DNA from 3 places in the Dactylosporangium sp. CS-047395 genome. Region 1 is predicted to be linked to each of the others. Evidence: riboswitches for the same ligand, from Rfam matches in the RefSeq annotation. Region 1 holds a riboswitch; each other region holds the start of a gene.

The links. A riboswitch is a leader RNA that binds a small molecule or an ion and turns the genes downstream of it on or off. The one in region 1 is predicted to bind cyclic di-AMP.
Region 2: it holds a riboswitch for cyclic di-AMP, as region 1 does, so the genes downstream of both, ACQP00_RS51430 (coiled-coil domain-containing protein) here and ACQP00_RS31995 (C39 family peptidase) in region 1, are expected to answer to the same signal.
Region 3: it holds a riboswitch for cyclic di-AMP, as region 1 does, so the genes downstream of both, ACQP00_RS05620 (NlpC/P60 family protein) here and ACQP00_RS31995 (C39 family peptidase) in region 1, are expected to answer to the same signal.

What each region holds. Positions count from the first base shown of each region.
Region 1 is NZ_CP192015.1:6,801,586-6,808,251, reverse strand. It holds gene ACQP00_RS32005 (hypothetical protein) at 1-1,237, shown strand, start outside; gene ACQP00_RS32000 (nitrilase-related carbon-nitrogen hydrolase) at 1,250-1,732, shown strand; cyclic di-AMP (ydaO/yuaA leader) riboswitch at 1,899-2,049, shown strand; gene ACQP00_RS31995 (C39 family peptidase) at 2,053-2,844, shown strand; gene ACQP00_RS31990 (phosphotransferase family protein) at 2,832-4,031, opposite strand; gene ACQP00_RS31985 (SDR family oxidoreductase) at 4,124-5,143, opposite strand; gene ACQP00_RS31980 (universal stress protein) at 5,288-6,286, shown strand; gene ACQP00_RS31975 (GAF domain-containing protein) at 6,267-6,666, opposite strand, start outside.
Region 2 is NZ_CP192015.1:11,019,025-11,025,690, forward strand. It holds gene ACQP00_RS51420 (AAA family ATPase) at 1-1,894, opposite strand, end outside; gene ACQP00_RS51425 (exopolyphosphatase) at 1,930-2,892, opposite strand; gene ACQP00_RS51430 (coiled-coil domain-containing protein) at 2,967-3,935, opposite strand; cyclic di-AMP (ydaO/yuaA leader) riboswitch at 3,999-4,145, opposite strand; gene ACQP00_RS51435 (glycoside hydrolase family 19 protein) at 4,394-5,491, shown strand; tRNA gene ACQP00_RS51440 (tRNA-Lys) at 5,610-5,681, shown strand; gene ACQP00_RS51445 (hypothetical protein) at 6,018-6,227, shown strand; gene ACQP00_RS51450 (ribbon-helix-helix protein, CopG family) at 6,200-6,514, shown strand; gene ACQP00_RS51455 (AAA family ATPase) at 6,556-6,666, opposite strand, start outside.
Region 3 is NZ_CP192015.1:1,214,661-1,221,326, reverse strand. It holds gene ACQP00_RS05635 (AMP-dependent synthetase/ligase) at 1-250, opposite strand, end outside; gene ACQP00_RS05630 (ABC transporter ATP-binding protein) at 247-1,035, opposite strand; gene ACQP00_RS05625 (ABC transporter ATP-binding protein) at 1,032-1,766, opposite strand; cyclic di-AMP (ydaO/yuaA leader) riboswitch at 2,078-2,227, shown strand; gene ACQP00_RS05620 (NlpC/P60 family protein) at 2,268-3,194, shown strand; gene ACQP00_RS05615 (methyltransferase domain-containing protein) at 3,257-4,039, shown strand; gene ACQP00_RS05610 (Rv0361 family membrane protein) at 4,094-4,504, shown strand; gene ACQP00_RS05605 (sigma-70 family RNA polymerase sigma factor) at 4,567-5,490, opposite strand; gene ACQP00_RS05600 (NAD-dependent epimerase/dehydratase family protein) at 5,871-6,666, opposite strand, start outside.

The sequences.
Region 1 (6,666 bases):
GGACGAGCGGCTCGGCTGGGGGCTGGTGCTGCCCGAGCGCGAGGAGCTCAGCGTCGCGCAGCGGGCCCGGCCCGACGACGCGCCCGAGCCGATCCGGCAGCTGTTCGCCGACCGCCCGGGCGCGAAGGTGCTGCGCTACCGGACAGGCAAGCGGCTGGCCGACTTCACGCTGCGCGACTACACCGCCGACGGGCGCCGCCTCCCGCACATCGCCGGCCCGACCGGGACGGGCCCCGGGCAGATTCCGGCGTACCTGCTCATCGCGGCCTCGCCGCGCGAGATCCCCTGGACCGTGCAGTACGCGCTCAATCTCGTGCGCAACGTCGGGCGCCTCGATCTCGACGAGGACGGGCTCGCCAACTACGTCACCGCACTGCGCGACGGGTGGAAATCGGCCTCGGCACGGTACGACAGCCCGGTTGTCTGGTCCGTCGACGACGGCTCGAGCATCACCGCTCTCATGCGCGACGCGATCGGCGAGCCGCTCGCCGGGAAGCTCCGCGGTGACAAGGACATGCCCCGGACCTGCTTCATCGACGGGCGCACCGAGCCGGCCGACGGCGCCGCGCTGATCGCCGCACTGGAGCGGCAGCGGCCCGCGCTCATCGTCACCACCAGCCACGGGGTGACCCCGCCCCCGGTTGACGCCGACCGGCTCGGCCTGCCCGTCGACGCCACCGGCCGCCCCCTTGACCTGGCACGGCTGCTGCGCGACTGGCAACCCGACGGCGCGATCTGGTACGCGCACGCCTGCTGCTCGGCCGGCAGCGACGGGCCCAGCCAGTACGACGGCCTCTTCGAACCGGGCTCCATGGTCGCCCGCGCCCTCGCCGACGCCGCCACGCTCGGCCCCCGCACGGCCGCGCTGCCCCGCGCCCTGCTCGGCGCGGCCCGCCCGGCCCGCGGCTTCATCGGCCAGGTCGAGCCGACGTTCGACTGGACGCTGCGGTTCCCGGCCACCCGCCAGCGCCTCACCGAAGACCTGCGCCGCACGCTGTACGAAGAACTGTGCGCCGGGCGCCCCGCCGGCTACGCGCTGCACTGGGTGCACGGGACCGTCAACGGGTTGCAGTACTTCACGGAGAAGGCGGTCAAGCGCTACAACGAACTGCCGCCCGGTCCGGAGCAGGACGAGGCGCTGGACATGGCGCTGTACCACAAGGTGACGGGCCTGGACCGCACCGCCACGGTCCTGCTCGGCGACCCGACGGTCGCACTCCTGCCGCCCGCGGCCTAGCAGAATGCCGGGATGACGTTGAGGATCGCCAGCACCCAGCCCGCCGGTGCCGTTGACCCGCGCGAGAACGGCCGCTCCGCGCGTGAGCTGATGCGGGTGGCCGCCGCCGATAACGTGCGCCTGGTCCAGTTTCCCGAGGGCTTTCTCTCCGGCTACGCCAAGGAACAGGTCGCCGACTGGAGCGACGTCGACTGGCCCGCCGTCCGCGAAGAAATCGAGGAGATCGCCGCCCTCGCCGCCCAGCTCAGGATCTGGGTGGTCATGGGGTCGGGCGCAGGCGCACGCCGCGATCCAGAATTACTGGCTCAGCCTCTCGGTGCCGGCGCAGTGTGCGGGGCTCATGCGTTCGACGATCTTCGGGCCGGACGGGAGCGAGCTGGCCGAGGTCGCCGGGCCCGGGCAGGTGGCCGCCGTGGTGCTCGATCGCGACGCGGCGGAGTTTCGCATCGCGTTGCGGCATGCGCGGCCGTGGCGGGCCGAGGCGGGTCGGGGTGACATCTACCGTAGCCGGCGGGTCGAGGACGGGCGGAGCAGCGATCGCACGGGGTTGTGACGCATTTGTACGACCTGTGGGGTGGGGCCTGCGGGGTGGGCCGCTGGATGTACCGCTCGGTAACGTCCACATGCCCGTGCTGGTCGTTTGCCATTGCCACATGGCGCCGGTGTGGGCCCGTCGAGTCGCGATCGTTGCGAGCCGGGGAACCAGGTAGTCCGGGGTGAATCCGTCGGCCTCCCGTCAGTGGAGGTCGTGGTAGGGCGTGCTTCCCGTCCGAATCCGTCAGCTAACCCGGTAGGCGGTATCGGAAGGAGCCTTGATGCACCAACGCTTCACCGCGCTGTTCCACCGGCCGGCCCACGCGATGCGCGAAAAAGCGCTCGAAAAAGCGCGTGGGAAAGCCCTGCGCCGGCCCGTTCCGGCAGTACTCGGGGCGGCCTCGCTGATGGTGGTCTCCGTGGCCACCGCGGCGTTGTTCAACGCGGGCGGCAAGCCGGCCGCCGAGGCCCACCCGGTGGGTACCGCCGCGCTGAGCACCGCCACGCCGCCCGCCCAACCCAAGGCGACGGCGCCGGCCCCGGATCTGCTCGACACCGCGCCCGCCGCGAACACGGTCAACTTCGACTTCCAGTTTCAGCCCAACTTCTACTACTGCGGCCCGGCATCGACCCGGATCGCGCTGACGTCGGTCGGCGCCGACCTGTCGCAGGACGACGTGGCGCATCGGCTCGGCACCACGGTCAACGGCACCAACTCGGTCGCCGACGTGACGCGGGCCATGAACAGCGTGCTCGGCAAGCCGGTCTACGAGGCCCGCTTCATCAACGGGCAGCGGGCCTCGGCCGGCGAGGCGCGGGAGCTGCAGTACGACGCGGTCCGCGCGTTGAGCACCGGCCGGGCCCTGGTCGCCAACATCGTCGGCGGCGCCACGGACGAGTCCGGCACGTACCACGAGTTCTCCGGCGGACACTACATCTCGCTCGTCGGGTACCGCGACCACGGCCGTTCCGTGCTCATCGCCGACCCGTCGGGGATGTTCGGCCCGCGCACCTACTGGATGTCGACGGACGCCCTGGCCAACTGGGCCGCCAAGCGCGGCTACGTGGCCTGAACCACCGGTGTGGGAGGCGGCCACCGGCGGTCGCCTCCCAGCGCCGACAGCTCGTCGAACGTCGCGCGCGACGGCAGGTGGGTGAGCAGGTGCCGGACGTTGCGCTTGGCGAACCGCACGTCCTCGTCGCCGGTCGCGGTCAGCGCCAGGTCGATCTGGCCGGCGACGTAGTTCTGCAGCGCGGTCGCGGTACCGCGGAAAGAAAGTCTTGGAACGGCACTCGCGCGGGCCCGATAGCCGTCGAGCAGCGCCCGCGCCGCGGCGACGTTGATCCCGGCGCCGGGCTGCACCGTCCAGTTGACCAGTGCGGAGCTCAGCTCCCAGGCCGGCGGCAACCCGGCCGCATGCTCCCACCCGGTGACGACCAGCGCGCCCGCGCCCTTGCGGACGTTGCCGGGCGTGAGGTTGTTGTGGCACAGGACGGGCTCGTCGATCGGCGCCCGGTCCTCGGCCAGCGTTTGCAAATACCGCAGCGTCGGTACTGCCTGTGCCAACTCCGCCGCCCACCCCGCCCTCTGGTCCGCGGCGAGGTCCGCCAGCTCGGACCAGCCCCGCCGCTCGAACCGCACCGAGCTCCACGGGCACAACCCCGGCGGCGGTACGCGCAACCCGTGGATCGTGGCCAGGACGCGGCCCACCGCACCGGCCACGGCCGCGCTCACCGGGGCGGCGAGCGGCGGGCCGGAGTGCATCCAGGAGTACACCCGCCAGCTTTTGCCTTTGACGGTCTCGGTCACGCTGCCGGCGATGCTGCGCACCGGTGCCGGTAGCGTCACCCCGGCGAGCGCCGCGGCCTCCTGGAAGCGCGCGTTGTCCTCGCCGTCGGTCGGCGGGTGGACGTCGTCCACGGTCCGCGGCGCCCACCGGCCCCGGTCGGTCTCCAGCGACCAGCGGCGCCCGATCTCGTCGGGGCGGGAGACCGACCGCATCGGCGCGGTCACGGTGCCGAGCCCGAACCGGTCGGCGAGCTCCTGGGCGAGGTCCGGCTCGGCCACGGCGCCGTGGTCCTGGCGGCGGGCCACCTCGGACTTGAGCTCGGCCCAGCCGCCGAAGCCGTACTGCTCGGCGATGGACGCCTGCGCCCCCGCGAGCGTCGCGCCGGGGTCGGTGTCGCGCAGGCCGGCCAGCAGGTCCTTGGCCTGCCGGCGCAGATGGTCGAGGTTGGGATGGTCGGGCAGCGTCTTCACGGCGGCACCTCACTCCAGGCAGCGGTCACCAGAGAGGTTGGCTTCGAGCCTGCCGGCGGATTCCGGTGCGCACCCCACGCGCTGATGGCAGCTTACTGCAGGCCGTGGGCGAGCAGGCTCTCCGCCGTCTCGGCGATCGTGTCGGCGATCGGGCGGGGCTTCCAGCCCAGCACCCGCTCGGCCTTGGCGCTGGTGGCGTCGAAGTCCCGGCCGAGCTGCGGGCGCAGCGCGCGCAGCGGCGGGCTGACCAGGCTCAGCGCCCGGGCCACCAGCAGCGGCATCTCCCGGGCCGACACCTTCGCCGCGCGCGGGCCGAGCCGCTCGCGCAGGATGCGGGCCACCTCGGCGACCCGCAGGCTGCGCCCGGCGACGGCGAGGAACCGCTCACCGGCGGCGGCCGGGTCGGTCATCGCCCGCAGGTGCAGGTCGGCGACGTCGCGTACGTCCACCCAGCCGGACCCGAACGGCGGGCACGCCGGCAGCGCGCCGGTGAGCATGCCGCGGATCACGCGCAGCGACGGCGGGTCGTCGGGGCCGAGCACCGGCCCGAGGACCGCGCCGGGGTGCACGGCCGCGAGCTCCAGCGCCCCGCCCTCCTCCGCGATAAATTGCCAGGCGGCCCGCTCCGCGAGGGTCTTCGACCGCTGGTACGGCGCGATGTCCGCCTCGACGTCGGTCCAGTCCTCCTCGGTGAACGGCGTCGAGCGCGGCGCGTGCCCGTAGGCGATGGCGCCCAGCGCGCTGGTCAGCACCACCCGGCGGACCCCGGCGTCACGGGCGGCCCGCAGCACGCGCAGCACGCCGTCGCGGGCCGTGGCGATCATGGCCGCCTCGCTCTCCGGCGCGTTGCGCAGCGTCGGCGAGGCGACGTGCAGCACGTACTCACATCCGGTGACCGCCTCCGCCCACCCCTCGTCGCGCTGCAGGTCGGCCGGGACAACGGTCAGCCGCGCGTCGTCGAACTCGGCGGCGGCGTGCAGCTGTTCGCGCAGGGCGGGCTCGCGGCGCCGGTCGCGGACGGTGGCGCGCACGTCGTACCCGGCCTCGAGCAGGGCCAGCGCGCACCAGCCCCCGATGAACCCGGAACCGCCGGTGACCAGGACGGTCGTCATCCAATACTCCTCGGTCGCACGTATCTGGAGAGGTCTCCAGATACGGTAGTGGAGAGGTCTCCGGATAGCAAGCGGTCCCGGTCGCCGGCGCGGGCATGAACCGGCCCTCGCTGGGCAGTGCACCGCGGACCGGGAGGGGTGCACGTGCCGACCAGCGAGGTTGCGACGCCCGCGCTGTCCGGGGCGGTGGTCGTCGGGGTCGACGGCTCGGCCGGCGGCGAGCGCGCGATCCGGTGGGCCGCCGCCGACGCGGCCCGGCGCGGACGGCCGATGCACCTGCTGCACGTGTGCGAGGGTCCGGCGCTGGTCCACCCGCCGCCGGGGCTGTGGCTGCCGGTGCCCGCCGAACCGGGCGTGGCCGGCCACGCGGCCCGGCTGCTCGAATCGGCCGCCGGCCTCGTCCGCCAGGCGGCCGCCGGGGTGCACGTCACGACGCAGGCCGTCGGCGGCCGGCCGATCCCGACCCTGCTGGCCACGTCCGAACGGGCCGGGTCGATCGTGCTCGGCCGGCGTACCGGCGGCGAGTTCAACACCCTGCTCGGCGGCTCGACCGTCGCCGCGCTCGCCGCGCTCGCCGCCTGTCCCGTCGTCGTGGTGCGGGAACGGTCCGGCGGGAGCGGCCCGAACGCCGGGCGCGTGGTCGTCGGGGTCGACGGCACCGCGGCCTCGGAGCCGGCCCTCGCCTACGCCTACGAACAGGCGGCGGCGCGCGGGGCCGGCCTCACCGCGATCCACGCGTACCAGCTACCGGTCGATCCCGCCCTCGGCGGCCGCCTGCCCGGCTCGTTCGAACTCGGCGCCCGGCACGACGCCGCCCGGCGCGTGCTGGACGAGGCGACGTCCGGCTGGCATCGCCGGCACCCGGACGTCGACCTGCGGCTGCACGCCGAGCTCGGCGGCGCGGCCGGTGCGCTCACCCGGGCCGGCCTCGACGCCCAGCTCCTCGTCGTCGCGGCCCACGGGCACGGGGCGCTCGGCCGGCTGCTGCTCGGATCCGTCAGCCGGGCCATGGTGCACCACGCACCCTGTCCGGTGGCCGTCGTCCGGGCCGACCGGGCCAACGGACCCGCCAACGGACCCGCCACCGGACCCGGCGCCGCCCCGGTGGTCCCGCGCGGTCCGGTCAGAGCCCGAGGTCGCTGAGCAGCCGGTGGGCGTGCCGGCGGGCGCCGACCACGGCGCCGATCGGGGCCGCCGGTGCCGCGGCGGGGTGGCGGGCCGCGACGTCGGCCGCGCTCAGCAACAGGTTGACGGTGAAGGGCTCGACGATGTCGGCGCCGATGACCCGCCGCATGACGGCCGAGCGGGCGGCGGCGTCCGGCGCGGCGAAGGCCAGGGCGGCCAGGTCGCGGCCGGCGAGGTACAGCCCGGCATGGGTGAAGCCGGTCAGCGCGAGCTGCCGCGACGGCTGCCGGACGACGTCGCGCAGCGTCAGCCGGCCGTGGGCGAAGGTTCGGTCGCGCTCGCACCGGCGCAGCAGCGCGCCGATCCGGTCCGCCTCGTCGGGGCTCAGGTGCCCGGTC
Region 2 (6,666 bases), 4.2 Mb from region 1:
GCGACTGCCCGGTCTCGTCGGCCAGCCGCATGGCCTCGTCGGCCGAGCTCGCCGCGTCGAACGTGCCCAGGTAGATCTCGCCCCAGGAGCGAATCGCCAGCGCCTCCGCGAGCAGGCTCATCCGGCCCTGCGCGCGCAGCTCCTGGATCGGCGTGGACAGGAACGCGACCGCACGGCGGAAGTCGCCGGTGCAGAACGCCGCGATGCCCAGCAGGCCCGCCGCGTCCGGCTGCCCGCCGGCGTCCGCGGGCCAGTGCGCGAGCCGCTCGATGACGACCGGCCCCTGCTCGATCGGCTCGGCCAGCGCGAAGATGGCCAGCAGCCGCGGGTCGCCGGCGGCCAGGTCCAGTTGCCGCGCGGCCCGGACGATCTCGTGGCGCAGTTCCGCACCCGGGTCGCGCCACCAGGCCCGCCGGGCCGCGCCGACCAGCAGCTGGGTGGCGAGCTCGACGTCCTTGCCCGCGGTGGCCTGGCGGGCGAGGTGGACCAGGTGGCGTACCTCGGCCGGCTCGCCGGTGGATCCGTCGTGGAAGACGCCCTCCAGCCAGATCAGCCGGGACCGGTCGCGCGGGCGCAGCGACACCCCGGCGACCTGGGCCTTGATCTGCTCGACCCGTCCGAACCGGCCCAGCTGGAAGCCGAGCTCGGCCGCGCTGAGCAGCCGGCCGGCCCGGGCCTGCGGGTCGGGACTGAGCGCGGCCGCCCGCTCCAGCCACGCCACGGCGGAGGCGATCGCGCCGCGGCGCTGGGCGTTGCCGGCCGCCCGCTCCAGCTCGGCCGCGATCCCCTCGTCGCGACCGGACATGGCCGACGCCCGGTGCCACACGGCGCGGTCCGGGTGCGCGCTCAGGACGCGCGCCAGCGCCTCGTGGGCCTGCTGCCGCGTCGCCGGGGCCATCGCCCGGCGCAGCGCCGATCCGATCAAGGGATGGTTTATCCGGTACCGCTCGCCGCTCGCCGTCAGCAGCCCGTGCTCGAACGCCGGCTGCGCGGCCGCGCGGTCGAGCGGCGCGCCGTGCAGGATCTGCGCGGCCGCGAGCACGTCGCCGAGCTCGTCGCCGTCATCGACCGCCGCGACGGTCAGGATGGCCCGCACCGCCGGCCCGAGGTGCTCGGCCCGGGCGGCGAACGCCTGCTCCAGCCGCGTGGTCATCGGCAGGTCGTCGTCGAGGTCCGCGTACCGCCCCGGCTCCAGCGCGGTCGCGAACTCCAGCAGGGCGAGCGGGTTGCCCCGGGCCTGATGCAGGACCCGCTCGCGCACCGCGGGCGGCAGGCCGGGCGCCCGGGCGTCGAGCAGCGCGGCGGCGGCCGTCCCGTCGATGCCGTGCAGCTCCACCCACTCGACCGTGTGCGCGTCGGTGAACGGCGGCGGCGCCGGCCGCGAGGTGCACAGCACCGCCACCCGCTCGCTCTCGATCCGCCGCGCCACGAAGGCCAGCGCGTCGACCGAGGGCTGGTCCATCCAGTGCAGGTCGTCGAGGGACACCAGCACCGGGGTACGCCGGGCCAGGTCGACGAGCAGCTCCAGCACCGCGAGGAACGCGAAGAACGGGTTCACCTCGACCGAGTCGCCCATCGCGAAGCAGGCGAGCAGGGCGTTGCGCTGCATGGCCGGGAGCCGGTCGGCCCTCGGCAGCAGCGGGCGCAGCACCTGGTGCAGGCAGGCGAACGGCAAGTGCGTCTCGGACTGGCTGCCGCGCGCGGCGAGCACGGTGAAGCCCTTGTCCCGCGCGTATTCCACGGCCTCGGCCAGCAGCGCGCTCTTGCCGACACCGGGCTCACCGAGCAGCCCGATCGCTCTGCTGGGATTCCCCCGGTCGCTGACCTTGTCGAGGTGCTGGGCGAGCGAACGCAGCTCGTCGTCACGCCCAAGGAGTTGCACGCCGGGTCGCACGCCTATGAGCATGCCACTCGGGGATCAACCTCTTGTCAGTGGCGCGGGGCCGCCGTCGAGGTCATCGGGGCGCCGACCTTGGCGATCAACTGGTGCAGGACGCGCTCGGCCTGGTCGTGCGGGACCTGGCAGGTGCCGGCGGCGATGTGGCCGCCGCCGCCGTACTGCAGCATCACCGATCCGATGTCCGTCGGCGACGTGCGGTCGAGGATCGACTTGCCCACCGCGAAGACCGTGTTGAGCTTCTGCTTGCCCCAGATCACGTGGATCGAGACGCGGGCTTCGGGGAACAGGGCGTACACCATGAAACGGTTGCCGGCGTAGATCGTCTCCTCGTCGCGCAGGTCGACCACGACGACGTCGCCGTGCATGCTCGACACCCGGCGCAACTGCTCGACGAACAGGTCCTGCTGCTCCCGGAACAGCTCGGCGCGCTCGGCCACGTCGGGCAGGGCGAGGATCTCCTCGACGTCCTGGTGGTCGATGCAGGCGTCGATGAGCTGCATCATGAGCTGGTAGTTGGAGATCCGGAACTGCCGGAAACGGCCCAGCCCGGTGCGGCTGTCCATGAGGAAGTTCAGCAGCGTCCAGCCGGTCGGCTGCAGGATCTCGGTGATGTCGTACTGCGCCGAGTCCGCCCGGTCCACCGCCTCCATCAACTCGTCGGAGACGTGCGGGAATCGCTCGGCCCCGCCGAAGTGGTCGTAGATCACCCGGGCCGCCGACGGGGCATCCGCGTCGATGACGTGATTGGTCGCCTGGCCCTGGTTGTTCCGGGCGGCCCGCAGCGTCTCCGAGTGATGGTGGTCGAAGACCAGATGGGCACCCGGCGCGTACGGCAGGTTGGTGAGAATGTCCGTCGGCCCGACCTCGACCTGGCCGTCCTGCACGTCCTTGGGGTGCACGAACGTGATGTCGCCGATGAGGTCGAGATGGCGCAGCAGCACCGCGCAGACCAGTCCGTCGAAGTCGCTGCGGGTCACGAGACGGTACTTCACTGCACTACCCCTATGCGCGAAACGGCCGGTCGACGGTTCCCCCATCGGCCGGCCACTCGCATTTGTGAGGCTTTTTAGAGAATCGAGAGGTGCACGTGGTTCGTGTGATCACTGGAGGGATCACCGGCGACGCCGCTGTAATGGTGCCAGCCGACCGCGGGTGTCCAGATCTCCTTGAACCAGATCACGTACATCACGCCGAGTTGCTGGGCGTTCTTGACGAAGTACGCGGCCAGCGTGCTGCCGTAGACGAAGTCACCACCGGAGGCGACCCCGCCGAATCCGGACTTCGTCTGCACCGAGAAGTCACACGCGCGTCCCTTGGGATGCTCGTACGGCCCGCTCGGCCGGAAGCAGGAGACGAACCGCTTGAAGCCGTCCTTCTGCGCCTGCTGCATGGCGTGGAGCATGCGCGGGGTGATGCAGCCGGTGGTCGTGGGGTCGTTGACGTTGCACGACTCCTTCGGCAGCCCCCCGCTGGCCGTGCGCGGGACGGCCTCGGCGGTGGGCAGGTTCGCGGAGACGAAGCCCTTGCTCGGCCCGCCGGCCAGCTTCAGGGCGTTCTCCGCGTCCTTCTTCTTCTGTTCCATGGTCTGGACCTGCTGCTGCTGCGCGGCGACCTCGTCCTCGAGCGCCTTCTTCTGCGCGGCCTGGCTCTCCTTGAGCTGCTTGAGCTCGTGCAGCAGGTTGTCGTTGTGGTGGGCGATCTGGTTGATCGACCCGGCCCGCTCGGCGAAGCTGTCCGGGCTGCCCGAGTCCATCAGCGCGGCGAACGTGGTGAGGGGCCCGGTGCGGTACGCCGCGACGGCGATCGCGGCCACCTGCTCCTGGACCGTGGCCAGCTGGGCCTCGGTCTTCTGCAGCTGCGCGGTGAGCTCGCCCTGGCGCTTGACCGAGGCGTCGAACTTCTCCTTGGCCTCGGACCAGGCGCGGGTGCTGTCCTCGAGCACTGACCCGAGGGTCGGGTTCGCGGCGGAACCCTCGTCGCCGGTGTCCCCGCCCGGCTCGGCCGCGGCGGGCGTGGCGGCGAGCCCCCCGAGCACGAATGCCGCCAGTAGCGCTACGATTACACGCCGGTAGGGATGTCGCGATGACATCTGGTTCGTTGTTCCTTCCGTCGGCCGCCGACCGAGTTAGCTGACGGGTTCGGGACGGAACGACCCCTACCACCCTCCCGGGAGAGGGTTGGATTCACCCCAACGTTACGGTGGGTCCCCGGCTCGCCACGGGTGGCGATTGGGCGGCAGCCACGCCCGGCACCGGGGGCGGTGCCCGCATGGACGTGACCGTGGGTCACTGTACCCAGGGTGCCTCTTTCGCGCACCGCACCGTTTGTCCGGAGATCCTCTCGACCTTGCGGACAGTGGCGCAGATCACTCCGTCCGGACGTGTCTCAAGGCAACCGTAAATATTCTTCATAAAACGATGACGTTCCCTCTCCTCCGCGTCGCGGGCTGGTCCCATGGGCCGGTCAGACGACGTGCGAAGGAGTTGATCGACGGTGTCGAGAGTGCGGGTGCTGGCCATGCTCGCCGCGGTGACCCTGGTGGGCGGGGTGGTCGCGGTCTTCAACATGCTGCCCGCGTCGGCCGCCTCCTGCTCACCCGCATGGTCCGCCACAGCGGTGTACACCGGGGGCGCCACGGTCTCCCGCAATGGCCACAACTACCTCGCCAAGTGGTGGACCCAGAACGAGGCCCCGCCCGGCAACACCGGCGTATGGCAGGACCAGGGCTCGTGCGGCGGCTCCTCGCCCCAGCCCCCGACCCAGACGGGCGCCGCGGGCGGCTGCAGCTTCCCGGCCTGGGTCCAGGGCCGCAACTACGTGACCGGCGACATCGTCAAGTTCACGGACGGCAAGTTCTACATCGCCGAGCACGAGAACCCGGGCTACAGCCCCGTCATCTCCACCTGGTACTGGGACCCGTACACCTGCTCAGGCAGTGGGTCTACGACGCCTCCCCCTCCGTCCACCGGCTCCTTCGTGGTGAGCGAGGCGCAGTTCAACCAGATGTTCCCGGGCCGGAACTCGTTCTACACGTACTCGGGCCTGGTGGCGGCGCTCTCGGCATACCCCGGCTTCGCCAGGACCGGCTCGGACGACCAGCGCAAGCAGGAGGCCGCGGCGTTCCTGGCCAACGTCAACCACGAGACCGGCGGCCTGGTCTACGTCGTGGAGCAGAACACCGCCAACTACCCCCACTACTGCGACACGAGCCAGTCCTACGGCTGCCCGGCCGGCCAGGCGTCGTACTACGGCCGCGGGCCCATCCAGCTGTCGTGGAACTTCAACTACAAGGCCGCGGGTGACGCGCTGGGCATCGACCTGCTGCACAACCCGAACCTCGTCCAGACCGATTCCGCCGTGGCCTGGAAGACCGCCCTCTGGTACTGGAACACCCAGAGCGGCCCCGGCACCATGACCCCGCACAACGCCATGGTCAACGGCGCCGGCTTCGGCGAGACCATCCGCAGCATCAACGGCAGCCTGGAGTGCGGCGGCCGCAACCCGGCCCAGGTCCAGAGCCGCGTGGCCGCTTACCAGCGCTTCGTGGGCATCCTGGGCACCGGCGTGGGTTCGGGCTCCTTGTCCTGCTGATCTGCCTTTCGTTCAGCTTTCCAGGCGGCGGCCTCCCTGGGGTGTGGGGGCCGCCGCCGCATGTCTCGGGGAAACACGCGCGAGTCGGCGTGGCGGGACAGGGTACCCTGTTGGGCGCGGGCTGCTAGCTCAATGGCAGAGCTGCGGACTTTTAATCCGTAGGTTCAGGGTTCGAGTCCCTGGCGGCCCACTGTGTTTCCGGAATGCCGGGGGAGGCTTCGCCTCCACCCGAACCCCCTCCCGGTCTGCGCCGTCAGCGTCAGGCCGCGCGGGGCTGGGCGGGGGAAGCGCTGTGGGTCTCGCCGACTTGCATGCGGGACCTTCGACGGCTGGCCTGCATCCACTTGCTCGCTCCATGTTGCTGGCACATATTGCCTGGTCAACCCTACTGACAGCGCTAGCCCCGGTTGCGGTAGTCTAGGTATTACCGGTAGTACAACCAGCCGTGAAGGAGATTCAGTGGCGAATGCCGCAGCCTGGGGAGCGGCCCGCTGCGGTGCTCCGGGATGGGTTGACCGTTGCGGACGTGGCTGAGGTGCTCGAGTGCGCCGGCGAGCGTTCGTTGCAGAGCAGGCTGACCGAACTGATGCTGGCAGTGCTGGCGCCCGCCGGGCCGGGCCTCGTTGCGGTGCTGTTGCACCGGCGGGATGACTCGTTCGTCTGGGTGGTGTTGCGGGCTCGGCTTGCCGAGCCCAAAGAGATCGGCCAATGGAGCAGGCGGATGGGAGCGCAATGATGGCAATGCCCGACTTCAAGGCGATGACCCCGGACGAGATCGCCGACTGGTTCACCAACAACGACTTGGGTGACCTGATCGCCTCCGGAGAGCGCGGGAGCGCCACCGCCTTCGTTCAGGTTGACGCGAAGGGCGCACCGGTCGAGAAGGTCGTCACGGTCAAGATGCCCGGCGACATGGTCGCGAAGCTCGACCAGGCGGCCGGGCGAGACCGGGCCGGGCGTTCGGGCATCATTCGGCTGGCGGTCGCGGAGTGGCTGGAGCGGCACCCGGAGGCGGCCGCCTGAGGAGCGGCAACGCATAGCGCGGGCGGCGGACTCGATAGCTGTCAGGCGATCGACGGGGGCCAGCGGTGGGTGCGCCAGTCGTTCCAGGTGGCGAATCCGGGCGGTGGGGCGTCGATCGGCTCGCTGCCGTCGAGTTCGCCCGGGGTGGGGAT
Region 3 (6,666 bases), 5.6 Mb from region 1:
CGACGGTCGCGGCCCGCAGCGCCACCGTGGCGACGTCGGCGAACAGCCACTCGGGCCGGTTCTCGGAGAGGATCGCGACCCGGTCGCCGGGTCCGACGCCGAGGTCGCGCAGGGCGTGCGCGACGGACTGGGCGGTGTCCCAGTACTGCCGCCAGGTGATCTCCCGCCAGATGCCCCGGTGCTTCTCCCGCATCGCGACGGCGTCGGGGGTCTGGATGGCCCGGTCGCGCACGAGCGTGGCGATGGTCATGCGGTCATCCCCTCGGCTACGCCCGTCTCGCCCAGGTAGGCGCGGATCACGTCCGGGTTCTGCTGGACCTCGCCGGGCGTGCCGCACGCGACCGGCACGCCGAAGTCGACCACCAGCACCCGGTCGGCGAGGTCCATGACCAGGCCCATGTCGTGCTCGACGAGGATCATCGGGATGCCCAGCTCCTCGCGGATGTCGAGGATGTACCGCGCCATGTCCTCGGTCTCCTCGAGGTTCATGCCGGCCACCGGCTCGTCGAGCAGCAGCAGCCGCGGCTCCATGGCCAGGGCGCGGCCGAGCTCGACCCGCTTCTGCACGCCGTAGGGCAGCAGGCCGACCGGCATCCGGCGCCACTGGGCCAGTTCGAGGAAGTCGACGATCTCCTCGACCCGGGCCCGGTTCTGCAGCTCCTCGCGCCGGGCCCGGCCGAGCCAGGCGATGGCGGCGAGCGTGCCGTAGCGCATGTGGTGGTGCCGGCCGAGCATCAGGTTTTCGATGACGGTGAGCTGGCGGAACAGCTCGACGTTCTGGAACGTCCGCGCCACCCCCAGCCGGGCCACCTTGTCCGGCCGCAGTCCGGTGATGTCGACGTCGTCGAGCAGGACGCGGCCCTGTTGCGGGCGGTACACCCCGGAAATGACGTTGAAGATGGACGTCTTGCCGGCGCCGTTGGGGCCGATCACCGCGAACAGCTCGTCGGCCCCGACCGTGAAGTCGACCCCGTCGATCGCCTTGACCCCGGCGAAGCTCAGCTTCACGTCGGAGAAGCGCAGGACATCGCTCACGACAACCACCGCTTCCGGCGCTTGTAGTGCTTCACGTCGCGGAAGGAGTGTGCGGCGTGCGAGCCGAGGTAGAACTCGCGGATGTCGTCGTCGGCGAGCAGCTCGGCGGCCGGCTTGTCCAGCACGACCTTGCCGTTCTCCAGCACGTAGCCGTGCTCGGCCACCGACAGCGCCATGGTCGCGTTCTGCTCGACCAGCAGGACCGCCGTCCCGGCCTTGTTGATCTCGACGATCAGGTCGCGCACCTGCTCGACCATGCGCGGGGCCAGGCCCAGGCTCGGCTCGTCGAGCAGCAGGTAGGACGGGTCGGACATGAGCGCCCGGCCCATCGCGAGCATCTGCTGCTCGCCCCCCGACAGGTACCCCGCGATCGAGCCGCGCCGCTCCTTGAGGACGGGGAACAGCGTGTACATGCGCTCCATGGCCTCGGCCACCCCGCGCCGGCGGGTGTGGGCGCCGAGGCGCAGGTTCTCCTCGACCGTCAGTTCGGCGAACGTGCGCCGGCCCTCCATGACCTGGCTGATCCCCCGGCGCACCACGGCGGCGGGCCGCAGCCGGTGGATCGGGCGGTCGCCGAGGGTCACCGATCCGCGGGTGACGGCGCCGTCGTGCACGCCGAGCAGCCCGGACAGCGCCCGCAGCAGGGTGGTCTTCCCGGCACCGTTCGCCCCGAGGAGGGCGACGATCCGACCTTCCGGGACGGCGAGGCTGACGCCCCGTAAGACCAGCATCACATCGTCGTAGACCACTTCGAGGTTCTGGACCCGTAGCACGTGCGGACCCCCGGAACTATTTGCACCGTCGGTGTATGAAGTTACGTGTATTTAACCGTGCCTCTGTACAAAATCAAGTCCCGAATTCGTAACCGTCCGGCACCAAAGTCACGGTCTGGCACGAGGCTCCAACCGGCAGTAATCCGGACATTCGGAACATTAGATATCGAGCGGGGCGCGCGCCTTCCGCCCGGCCGGTGATCACGTTAAGTTAGGCGCTGGCCTGCTCGGCAGTCCGCCGTCCACCCCGGATGGCGCCGGGCAAGCGCCGCCGAATCGACGCCGTGCGAGCCCACCCCTCCGGGCGCGCACATCGAACCGGGGACCCACTTCGTGGGGTGAATCCGCGACGCCGCGGTAGGGCGCTGTCTCTTCCCGCCCGAACCCGTCAGCTAACCCGGTAGGCGGTAGGTGCAGAAGGGTCTTCCCTTGTCCACTGGACATCGTGCCCGCCGGTCGGTGCTGCGGACTCTGGCGATCGGGTTCATCTCGCTCGCGGTGCTCGCACCCGCCTCGGTCGCACACGCCGACCCGTCGCTGACCGAGATCGAGGCCCAGCTCGACAAGCAGAACAAAGACCTCGAGGCCACGATCGAGAACTACAACAAGCTCAACATCGACATGGCCGATGCGCAGGCCAAGGCCGCGGACCTCGAGAAGCACGTGGCCGACTCCAGCGCGGGCGTCCAGGCCATCGCGATCGAGTCGTTCAAGACCAACGGCAAGATGCGCAATCTCAACGCCATGCTGAATGCGACGTCGTCGGGCTCGCTGGTCGACCAGATGTCGATGCTGCAGCAGATCACGCGCCAGCAGCAGAAGGCCATCGAGCAGTACAAGTCGGCCAAGACTGAGCTCGACAAGACGATCGCGGCCCAGAACACGCAGAAGGCCGACTTCGAGAACAAGCGCAAGCAGATCGAGGGCGACGTCAAGAAGCTCACCGACCTGCAGAAGAAGGCCAAGAACGCCGGCAGCACCAAGGTCACCGGGGCGAACTACAACCCAGGCCCGCTGCCGTCGGTCTCCGGCAAGGCCGGCGCCGCGGTGGAATACGCCAAGAGCAAGCTCAACAAGCCCTACAAGTTCTCCGCCGCCGGGCCCGACGCCTTCGACTGCTCCGGCCTGACCATGGCGGCGTGGGCGTACGCCGGCGTGAGCCTGCCGCACAACGCCAAGGACCAGTGGTACAGCGGCAAAGTCCAGCAGTTCAAGGACAAGTCGCAGCTCCAGCCGGGCGATCTCGTCTTCTACAACGGACTCGGGCACGTCGGCATCTACGTCGGCAACAACACGATCATCCACGCGCCCCACACCGGCGACGTGGTGCGATACGCGCCGATCACGGTCGACAGCCTCTACGGGTACGGCCGCGTCAAGGGCTGACCGAGGTTTTCCCCGAGGGCCCGCGGATCGAGTGCGATCCGCGGGCCTTCATCATTGGGGGCATGGCCTCCTGGGACCCGCAGCAGTACGAGCGCTTCGCCGAGGAGCGCGCCCGGCCGTTCCGCGAGCTCGTCGCCCGCATCCCCACCACGTCCGCGGTCGCCGTCGTCGACCTCGGATGCGGGCCCGGGACGATGACCGCCACGCTCGCCGAGCGCTGGCCCGACGCGGCGATCCTGGGCCTGGACTCCTCGCCGTCGATGATCGCGGCGGCCGACGAGCACCGGACCGGCCAGGTGACCTTCCAGCTCGCCGACGCGGCCCAGTGGCGGCCCCAGCGCGGCTCCCTGGACGTCATCGTGGCCAACGCCTCCCTGCAGTGGGTCGACGACCACGAGACGCTCCTGCCGCTCTGGGCGGCCGCCCTGGACGACGGCGGGACGCTCGCCTTCCAGGTGCCGGTCGCGACCTTCGACCCGGGCCTGGCCGGCGTGGCCGGGCGGGAGCGGTGGGCGCCGCTGCTGTCCGGTGCGCTGGGCGCCACCGGGCCGCGCTCGGCCAGCCCCGTGCTCGACGCGGCCGAATACGTACGGTTACTGTCCGCGGCCGGTCTCACCGTCGACGCGTGGCAGACGACCTACTACCACGTGCTGCCGGGCGACGATCCGGTCTTCGAGTGGTTCAAGGGCACCGGCCTGCGGCCCTACCTCGACGCGCTGTCCGGGAGCGACCTCGAGGAGTTCACCGCCGACGTCAAGAACGAACTGCGGCAGTTGTACCCCCACGAGCCGTTCGGCACGCTCCTGCCCTTCCCGCGCCTGTTCGTGGTCGCACATCGGGCATGATCCGCGTCGGGTCGCTTACATCGCGGCTTGATCGCGATTCCTAGGCTGGCGCGTGTGAGCAAAACCTGGAAGATCATCATTTTCAGCGCGATCGGCGCCTTCGTCCTGTGTTGCGGCGGCGGCGCGGCCGGGCTGTTCTTCATTGTCGACAAGTCCACCAAGGCACCGAAGGCCGCGGCGAGTGACTTCCTGACCGCGTTGGAGGGCGGGAAGATCCAGGCCGCCTACGACATGCTGTGCACCGACACGCAGGCGAACTACGGCCCGGAGACGTTCGAGACCTTCGTCGCGAAGAACCCGCCGAGCGCGCACGACTTCGGCTGGGGCGGGTCGTACAGCAACGAGAACGGTACCGAGACCGCATCGATCTCGGCCGACGTCACCTTCAAGAGCGGCAAGACCAGCCACTCCTTCGAGATGTTGAAGGAAGGCGGCGCGTGGAAGGTGTGCGGCGACCCGTACTAGGACACGCGAAAGCCCCGGGTCGGCATCGACCCGGGGCTTTTTGTCGTTGTGGGGGTTTCGGGTTATGCGGCCTGGAGGCCCTCCGCGCGGGCCAGCTCGCGCAGCCGGCCGAGCGCCTGGATCTCGAGCTGGCGGATGCGCTCGCGGGACAGCGAGAACCGGGTCGCCACCTCGGTCAGCGAGTGCTCGCGGCCGTCCTCGAGGCCGTAGCGGGCCCGCATGATGCCGGCCGAACGGTCGTCGAGGTGGTTGAGCAGGCCCTCGATGCGCTGACGCTCCAGCGCGGCCAGGACCACGTCCTCCGGCGACGGGGCGTCGGAGTCCGCGACCAGGTCGCCGAGGTTGGTGTCGCCGTCGTCACCCACGGGGGTGTCGAGCGACACGGTGTCCTGCGACCAGCGCATGAGCTCGTGGACCCGCTCGACGGGCACCCCGAGCGCCGTGGCCAGCTGCTCCGGCTCCGGCTCGTTGCCCAGCTCACGGGTGAGCTGCCGCGCGACGTTGCGCATGCGGTTGACGTCCTCGACGAGGTGCACCGGGAGCCGGACCGTGCGCTCCTGCTGCGCGATCGCCCGGCTGATGGCCTGGCGGATCCACCACGTCGCGTACGTCGAGAACTTGTAGCCACGCACGTAGTCGAACTTCTCGACCGCCCGCACGAGGCCGGTGTTGCCCTCCTGGATGAGGTCGAGCATCGGCATGCCGGACCGCACGTAGCGCCGCGCGATCGACACGACCAGCCGCAGGTTGGCCCGGATGAACCGGTCCTTGGCCCGCTCGCCGTCGGCCACCAGCCGGTGCAGCTCCGCGGCCGTCACGCCATCGGGAATCTCGTCGCTGTCGAGCAGGTGCTCCGCATAGAGCCCCGCCTCGACCGCCTTGGACAGCTCGACCTCTGAAGCGGCGTCGAGCAGCGGCGTGCGGGAGATCTCATGCAGGTACACGCCGACCAGGTCACGCTCCTCGGCGCCTGTATCGGGTCGCATCTCCACTTTCACGTTCTCCACCTTCGGGCCCCTCCCCGCTCCATCCTTCGCCTTCCCCGTTTCACCCTGCTAAAACGGGTGCCCCCCGGGTATGCCCCCTACACAACAGTCAAAGCGCCTTCCGAATTCCGCCTGCAGCGGCGATTCGGTGACGACCCCTGAGAGTTGCACCACTTACCTAGACGCTCGGGAGACTGCTCCGGTTCGCTTCGGTTGCAACAAGTGATACGTGCTCTACCTGCCCGTCAGACGCCTGAATTCGCTGTGAGTTCCCTGGGAACGCCCGCGCCGGGGACGATCGGTGCCGCTTCGGCACGGTTGTTCATCGGCAACTGTCGGCGGTGCGACAGGCTTTTCCGGGAAGCGAGCGGGGGTGATGCTCACCGCTCGTGCCATTCCCGCAACAACTGAGCTTCCTCGTCGATACCCAGTCCGTTCTTCGGATCGATGTGGGATGCGTCACGAATTGCTTCCAGGGTCGCCCGTACGGTCGCCGCGAGGGGCCTGGTCGCGAGCCCCGCCTCCACCGAAGGGCGCACGTCCCGGCTCATGAAGCCGTCGTACTCCGGCAGCGGCAGCCAGAACGGCAGCGACCGCGGCCCGCTCCACGGCGCTACCCCGTGCTCGAGCAGAAAATCCTGTGCGACCCAGGTGAGTTCGGCCCGCACCCCGACCCCCTCGGTGAGCCCGGCGTGGAACTCGGCCCGCGTCATCGGCGCCCCGATCCCGTCGTACGCCCCGGCCAGCCCGTCCCCCGCCGCCGCGATGATCCAGCCGGCCAGGTCGCGCACGTCCACCAGCTGCACCGCCTCGTCCGGCCCGCCGGGCGCCAGCACCTCGCCACCCCGCTCGGCCCGCCGCACCCAGTACTCGAACCGGTACGTAGGGTCCTCCGGCCCGACGATCATCCCGGCCCGCAGCAGGAACGTCCGCTCCGCCCCGAACCCCGCGGCCGCCAGCTCCTCACACGCCACCTTGCACCGCCCGTACGCCTCCGCATCGGCCCACGGGTCCGCCTCGAAGTCGGCCGCCAGCAACGGCGCCGTATCGGCCCGCTGACCGGGGGTGGCATCGTCGGCGTAGGCGGAGCAACTGGAGACGAGCGTGTAGTGCCCGACCCGCCCGGCGAGCTCGTCGACGGCGTACCGCACATGCCGCGGATGCCGGGCAACGTCG